Regions from separate parts of the Cyanobium sp. A1C-AMD genome, predicted to be linked through region 2. Evidence: predicted binding sites of a transcription regulator. Region 2 holds the regulator's gene; the other holds the start of a gene.
The links. Region 2 encodes NtcA, which controls nitrogen genes in cyanobacteria. Its sites were predicted from a motif close to GTANCNNNNGNTAC; they were not measured.
Positions count from the first base shown of each region.

Region 1: KBY74_RS08860 (sensor histidine kinase KdpD) is a predicted target of NtcA. The motif match lies at 2,278-2,291, and genes of this name have one in related genera.

Region 1 is NZ_JAGQDB010000046.1:6,314-10,168, forward strand. It holds gene purH (bifunctional phosphoribosylaminoimidazolecarboxamide formyltransferase/IMP cyclohydrolase) at 1-840, opposite strand, end outside; gene KBY74_RS08850 (alpha/beta hydrolase) at 896-1,525, shown strand; gene KBY74_RS08855 (DUF3155 domain-containing protein) at 1,569-1,940, opposite strand; gene KBY74_RS08860 (sensor histidine kinase KdpD) at 2,372-3,508, shown strand; gene KBY74_RS08865 (adenosylcobinamide-GDP ribazoletransferase) at 3,465-3,855, opposite strand, start outside.
Region 2 is NZ_JAGQDB010000017.1:7,617-11,471, forward strand. It holds gene KBY74_RS04670 (DUF3084 domain-containing protein) at 1-871, opposite strand, end outside; gene ntcA (global nitrogen regulator NtcA) at 906-1,646, opposite strand; gene KBY74_RS04680 (cob(I)yrinic acid a,c-diamide adenosyltransferase) at 1,888-2,526, shown strand; gene dcd (dCTP deaminase) at 2,526-3,119, shown strand; gene thyX (FAD-dependent thymidylate synthase) at 3,136-3,855, opposite strand, start outside.

The DNA.
Region 1 (3,855 bases), on a different contig from region 2:
CTTGACCACAACCGCCGCGGGCTGGGCCCCGGGGCCGTAGCCAAACTCCCGCACGGTGGCTAGGGCCGCATCCAGATCGATCAAGTTGTTGTAGCTGAGCTCCTTGCCCTGCAGTTGCACCGCGGCGCCCCAGCCGGCAGCGGGCTCGCTGTGCCAGGTGGCCTGTTGGTGGGGGTTTTCGCCGTAGCGCAGGCTCTGGCGGGCGGGCAGTTCCAGTCGCAGGGGCGCCGCCACCGCTGCTGGGAGCTCGGCTGCGCCGGCCAGCTGTCCCGCAAGCCAGCTGCTGATCGCCGTGTCGTAGCTAGCGGTGTGCTGGAAAGCTTCCAGCGCCAGCTGGCGCCGCAGGGCGGCGCTGATGGCTCCGGTGCGCAGACACTCAAGAAAGGGGCCGTATTGGCTGGGGCTGGTCAGCACCACCACATCGGCGTGATTTTTGGCCGCTGCCCGCACCATTGCCGGTCCACCGATATCGATGTTCTCGATGGCGGTATCGAATGCCACCTCGGGGTTGGCAACGGTTTCTCGAAATGGGTAGAGGTTGACCACCACCACGTCGATCGGCGCAATGCCCTGGGCCTCCAGATCAGCCTGGTGGCTGGGCTCGCAGCGGCGGGCCAGGATGCCGCCATGGATGCGTGGGTGCAGGGTCTTGACCCTGCCGCCCAAGATCTCAGGGGCGCCGGTGTGCTCCGCCACCTTGGTGACCTCAAGCCCGGCCGCCTTGAGGGCCGCAGCGGTGCCGCCACTAGAAATCAACTGATAGCCAGCCTCCAGCAGCCCCTCGGCCAAGGGCACCAGGCCCTCCTTATTGGAGACGCTTAGAAGGGCCGTGGGGGCCATGGCTGCCAAACGTGCAGGTATAAGGGCCAACCTACGCAGCAATCGATCCCCCGCCATGAGTAGCCAAACCAGCCAGCCCAACGACCAACTGATCCGCAGTGGCCCGGACCTGTGCGACCGGCGCCTTGTGCTGCTACACGGCTGGGGAGCGGATGCCGACGACCTGCTCGACCTGGCCGAGGTGCTGGTGGGGCCAGCGGTGAGCGTGGTGGCCCTGCGGGCACCACTGCCGCATCCAAGCGGTAGCGGCCGCCAGTGGTACGACCTGCAACAGCCGAATTGGCCCCAGCTACCTGCCGCGCGAACCCAGCTGCTAGAGCGGCTCCTGGCCCTAGCGGCGGAGGTGCCCCTGCAGCAAACGGCTCTGCTGGGCTTCTCCCAAGGCGCCTCAATGGCCCTTGATGTGGCCACAGCCGGCAGCGGCCTACCCCTGGCCGGCCTGATCGGCTGCAGCGGCTATCCCCATCCCGGCTGGCAACCAACCGCAGCATCCCTGCCCAAAATCCTGCTCACCCATGGCGAACAGGATCCTGTGGTGCCCTACGGAGCCAGTGAGGCCCTGAAAGAGCAGCTGCAACTCGGTGGCATCGACACCGAACTGGTTGGCTTTACAGGCGGCCACACAATCGACGGCTGCCTGTTTCCTGCCCTGCGGAGCTACTTGGCCAGCCAATGGTCATGCTGAACAACCAGCGGCCCACCTGAGTTCCGCCAGGGCAAAGCCAAGCTCAGACGAAGGCGTATTCGTACTCCTCCATTTCTTCCCAGTCGTCGGCGGCGAGGGCTTCGATGCCTTCGAAAAGCACCTCCTCACCGATGCGGTCGACGATCGTGCGCAGTGAGGGAAACAGGAAATGGTTTTCCTCGGCGTATTGGGCGCTGAACAGGCCCTTTTCGCCCCAGAAGAAGCGATCAGTGGTGTGCTCGTTGCGGCGCACGTTGAGAATTGCTGGGGGCACCAACAGCTCCTCAGCAATGAAGCGGCGTGCTGCCGTGACCGGCTTGTGGGAGCCGGTCTCAAGATTGAAGGTGGGGACATGCGCCAGCACCCGCTGGCCTGCGAGCCGGCGACGGCTAATCCGCTTGCGCTTTTTGGACATTGAACTGCTCCCGAGAAGGAGGAATTAGGAGAAGGAAGAGAAACCGGAGGGGGAACGGACAGTGGGAGCGCAAAACATGCGCAGGGTCCGTGACTCAGCCCACCCGAACCCCCCAAAATTTGGAGAGCAGGGCGACGCCCAAACGTTCTGTTGTCCGAGAGAGTCAGCAGGCCCAGGGGTCAGTGACGCCGCACCCCGCCCATTCGGGGTGCAGAACAACAGGAAGCAAGATCGGCGTAAGTCGGATCTGTCACTGCTGTAGCCTGAATTGCCGAAATGGGCAACAAAGGGTGAGGGCGTCACGACGACGAACCGCTGCCCGCTTGCGGACCGCGCCGTATTGGTCGATACCGCACATCTTAAGACTTTTTTCTGGTTTTCCCACGCCTTTTCCAAACTTTTTGGAACATGGCCAGGACTGAGGGCAGCAGATGCAAGTCTCCAACCGCTTTCTCGCCCTACTGCGCTTCCAGCTAGCCCAGTTCGCTGATCGCAGCGACCTCAGCTCCCTGGTGGTTTATGTCACCCAACCCGGTGAAGCCAACGCCCCCATCCTGGTGCCAATCGGCCAATGGCCGAGTGATGGCCGAGCCCTGCCTGCGGTCGAAGCCGGCAGTCCGCTGAGCTTGCCAGCGGAGGAGCGGCGCTGGCTGCCGCTGCGCCACCAAAGGGTGCTGCTGGGCGCGATCCAGGTGGAAACCAGCGTGGTGCCCTGGCCAGACAGCCTCGGGCAGCGGCTCCAGGCCGTCGCCCTGTGTCTTACCGAAGCGCTCTGCCTTGATCTGGAACAACAGCAGTTGCAACAGACCCTCGAGCAACAGCAAGCAGAATTGGGCCTGCTGTTGCACCAGCTGCGCAACCCCCTCGCCGCCCTGCGCACCTTCGGCCAACTACTGCTGCGGCGCCTCGAACAGGACCAGCAGAACCGACCTCTGGTGGAAGGCTTGCTGGCGGAAGAGCGCCAGCTCAACCGCTACGTGGATGCCCTCAGCCAGCTGGGCCGCCACGAGCAAGCCGCCGTCAGCGGCGAGGCGGCGCCACCCCTGCTGCTTCCCCCAGGGCTGGTGGGGCCAGAGGGCCAACCCCTGCTCGACTGGCTTGAGCCCTTGATGCAACGGGCTGCTGCCACGGCCTCTCTGCAGGGCCGCCCCTGGCATCCGCCATCCTGCTTGCCCAACTGGCACGGGGACAGTGGTGCCGTGGCTGAAATTTTGGCCAACCTGCTGAACAACGCCTTTCGATACAGCCCCAGCGGCACGGCCATCGGCCTGGACTGCCAAGCACTGGCGTCAGGGGACTGTCAACTGACGGTGTGGGATGGCGGCGAGCCGATCGCCGAAAACGAGCGTCAGGCCATTTTTGAGCAGGGTTTCCGGGGGCGGCAGGGGCAGGGGCGGCCTGGGACGGGGCTGGGACTGGCCCTGGCCAGGGATCTGGCCCGCAGCCTCGGTGGAGAGCTCAACCTGGTGTTGCCGCCGGCAGCCGTTGCCCAGCAACTGCCCGAGCGGGGCAACGCCTTTTGCCTCAGGCTGCCAGCCGCGGCCCCAAGCCCAGCAGCAGGGCCATGAGCAGCAGGGCCAGAGCTTCTGTCCATTCGACACAGGCTCCGTAGCTATCGCCGCTATGGCCGCCGAGACGGCGGCCGAGCCATAGGGGCACTAGCACCGCTGGCAGCAAACCCACCCCCTGGGGCCAGGGCCAGCGGGTCCAGGCCGCTAGGCCCAGGGCCAGGGCGAACACCAGCAGGGCCGGCACCAGTTCCGCTGCAAGACCCCGCCAGTGCTGCCGGTGAAAAGCAGCACTGCCCTGCTGCCTCAAATATGGAAACCACTGCATGGCCAAAAGGGGTGACACCCGGCCCCAGAAAGCTGCCCAGAGCATGGCCAGCGGGGCAGCGGCCCCTAGGCAAAGCAGG
Region 2 (3,855 bases):
GGTCTGGGAAGGCAAGCACCTGGCGCTCGCCCCTCAGCACGTTGGCGGCCGAGAGAATGCTCACCACCCAGCTGCCGGGCTTGGCGAGCAGGCCTTCCAGCTTGCTGATGTCATTTTGGGGAACCAGCAGGATCTGGCGATCGGGGGGCTGGCCGGGCAGCACCCGCCTGAAGGCGTTGAGATTGGCCTGCTGCAGCAAGGCGGTGATCACCTCCTTGGCCTGCTCGGGGCGCTCAAGGGTCACCTTGGCGCTGGCCAGGGTCTGACCGCTGCTGAGCACTACGTCGCCGCGGCGCAGGGCAATCAGGTTGCTCTCCAGCTCTTTAAGTTCTTGGGCTCCGGCGCTAATCCGGCGGCGCACCTGGGCTAATTCCGCTTCGGTGCGGCGGATTTCCGCATCCCGCCCCTTCACCTCCTGGCTGAGACGGCTGCGCTCCAGCTCCAACCGGTTGCGCTGGGTTAGAAGTGGCGCCAGCTCTTGGCGCAATTTGCTGGCGCGGGCTTGGGCCTGCTCAAAGCGCGTCTGAGCCTCGCGTTTGCCCTGTTCGGCCCGCGCCACCTGCAGGCGGCTGCTGGCTAGTTGGCTGTTGCTGCGGCTCAGTTCGCTGCGGCTGGTTTGCAGCCGTTGCTCCAGTCGATCGAGTTCAAACAGGCCCGTGCGCAGCCGCTCGCTTACCAGCAGCATCAGGCCGAGGGAGATGGCACTGATCAGGCTGCCAGTGAGCACTGTGATCAACACGGCGGTGCGGCGGGGCCGCATCCCCAACAGGCTCAAGCGCGCCTTGCCCACCAGGCTGCCAAGTCGGTCGCCCAGGGTGGAGAGCACTCCCCCCAGGGCGAGCAGAGCGAGGATCAGCAGCCAGCCCGTCACATACGTCCCCGGAGGGCCCCAGTATCCCTGGCGTTCAGCTGAAGCGCTTGGCTAGGGCGATTGGATCAAACACAGTGATCTTTTTGCGGTCGATCTGAACGAGCCCGTCGTTGCGCAGGTCGCCCAGCAGGCGAGTGATTGTGACGCGGGTGGAGCCAATCGCTTCGGCAATCGCCTGGTGGGAGAGGCGCAGATCAATCGTGATACCTTCCGAGCTGGGAACGCCGAAATCTCGGCACAGCACCAGCAGGAAGCTCACCAGCCGCGAGCTCATGTCGCGGTGGGTGAGGGTTTCGATCATCGTTTCGGTCTGCAGTATTCGCGAAGACAGGCCCTGCAGCAGCAGCAAGCCCACGCTGGCGTCCTGCTCGATCGCCCGGCGTACGGAGGTGGCTGGTGCGGTCACCATCTCGACCCTGGTGAAGGCCACAGCGTGATAGAAGCGATCGGAGCGCTGGCCTGTAAGCAGCGAGAGCACACCAAACAGGCTGTTCTCGCGCAACAGGGCCACGGTGATCTCCTCGCCGGATTCATATACCCGCGACAGCCGGACCGCTCCGCGCCGCAGCAGATAGACCCGCTCGGCTGGATCGCCGGGAAAAAAAATCGTCTTGCCCCGTTCGATCGTCTCGACACTGCTGCCGGCCAGGCCCCGGATCACTTCCAACAGGGTGGGGTTGCCCTGGCCGGCGCTTCCCATGCCTGCCACCACGCCAGGGGCACCCGTCGATGGGGTGTTGGCGGTACGGCTAAATCCGTGGGTAGCGCCAACCATCAAGGTCTTGGCAAGTGCCGGGACCCTAAGGATCACCCGGGGGGCGGCTTGTAGCAATACACACGGTTTGAGACGACACCGCCGGCGCCCCTGCGCGCCAGTACGTATGTTTCCGCTAGGGATGGTGTCGTTTGCTTGTGGAGCGGCCCGATCCCGCTACATTCAGCTCCGCGAGGCCATGGGCTGCTCGCGGCGCCCCAGGTCTGTTTTTCGATTTTCAAGGTTCTTATTCAGGTTGTTCATGACCGCGAGCTTGCCCGTCTCAGGCCTCACCTCCTCCTCTGGAGCTGGTTTTCCGGCGGTCCAGCACCAACCTCAGCGCTCTGGCCATCGCCCTTTGGCTGTGGCGGCTGCCGCGTCCGCCCCCTCTGCTGCGCCGGCATTGCGGCTGGTGGCCCAGTCGGAGGGCTTACTGCAAATCCATACGGCGCCTTTCCGCGGCAGTTACGGTGCCGTGCTCAGCCAGGCCCTACGTAGTGCCGGCTTGGGCAGCCGGGTGCTAGTTACTCAGTTCCTTAAGGGCGGCGTAGATCAGGGCCTCGGCAGCAGCGTCTGGCTCTGTGGGCGACTGCAATGGCTGCGGCCCGGTGTGCCCGGCTGTCTTTCAGAGCCAGCTGTCCACCAGGGGCTCGAGCTGTTGGAGGCGGTGCGCCAGGTGTGGGCCTTCAGCCGCGAGCAGCTGCTCAGTGGTGCGGTGGATCTGATGGTGCTCGATGAGCTGGGCTTGGCTGTGGAGCTGGGCTACATCGAGCAGGCTGAAGTGCTGGCAACCTTGGAGCGCCGACCAGCCCATCTAGATGTCATTTTGACAGGGCCAGCCATGACTCCTGAGTTGATGGCCATGGCTGATCAGGTCACCCAGTTGCGCCGAGGCCTCTGATGCTGAAGAACGATCGCTGGATCAACGAGCAAGCTGCCGTAGGAATGTTGCAGCCGTTTCAGTCGAGCCTGGTGCGCCACCTCGATCCCGCTACGGCGGGCTCCCCGGTGCTCAGCTATGGCTGTTCTTCCTATGGCTACGACTTGCGGTTGTCGGCCAAGGAATTTTTGATCTTTCGGCATGTGCCTGGCACCGTGATGAACCCCAAGCGGTTCAACCCGGCGAACCTGGAGCCCGCTCCCCTGCGCCATGACGAGGACGGATCTTATTTTATCTTGCCAGCCCATTCCTATGGCTTGGGAGTGGCACTGGAGAAGATGAAGGTGCCATCAAATATCACGGTGATCTGCCTGGGTAAGAGCACATACGCCCGGCTAGGCATCATTGTTAATACGACGCCAGCGGAAGCCGGCTGGGAGGGTCACCTCACCCTGGAGTTCAGTAATTCTTCGGGTGCTGACTGCCGCATTTATGCAAATGAGGGAATCTGTCAGCTGCTCTTTTTTGAGGGCGATCCCTGCGAGACAACCTATCAAGATCGGGCTGGTAAGTACCAGCATCAGCCCGAACGGGTTACCTTGGCGCGTATCTAGTTCCCAGCAAAATGCCCTATGGGGCGAGCCTGGCTTTATGTAAGCGGCTCTTTTCATACCAGTCAGCAAATTGGGGTGTCCAAGCCTGCAGATGGGGCCACATCAGATCACACAGCTCACGGATCTCCTGCTGGGCATCGAGCTTCGCCCGCAGGTCAAGGAAGTGCAGAAACGCCCGCAAGGTGAAGCTCACCACGAAGTGCTGGCGGTAGTCGAAGGGCAGGATGCCGCGGGCGTGCTCCTCGGCGAAGCCAGCCGCCAAAAGGTCGCGGTAGCGAGCTGCCGCAGCCCTGCAGAGCTCTAGATCTATGTAGCGATGCTCTTCGGTGTAGGCGTATTTTTTGCCTTGCCGGTCGCTATAGCTACCTATGGGCCGTAGATAGAACACCTCCTCCAGTTCCAGTTCACCATTGGCGGCCTTGCAGATGCGATCGCCGGTGTAGCGCATTGATTGCACGTCAAAGCTCACCCCCACTCGGTGGGTCCGCGCCTGCTGCATCACCGAGTGGGGAAACCAGCCCACGTTCAGCACGATCTGGGCGTGCTCCAGGGGGCCGTAGTGACCGCGCTCGCCGGCCAGCAGCCGCTTGATGCAAATTTCTCCCGCCTTGTTTTCGTCCGGCCAGTTGGCGGAGTCTGCTGCCACAAAGCCCTCGCTGTAGTCCTGATGCATTCCCGCATAAACGCACTGCTGGGGGTTAGGCGTGGCGGCGATCAGGTCAACGCGGAAACGGGA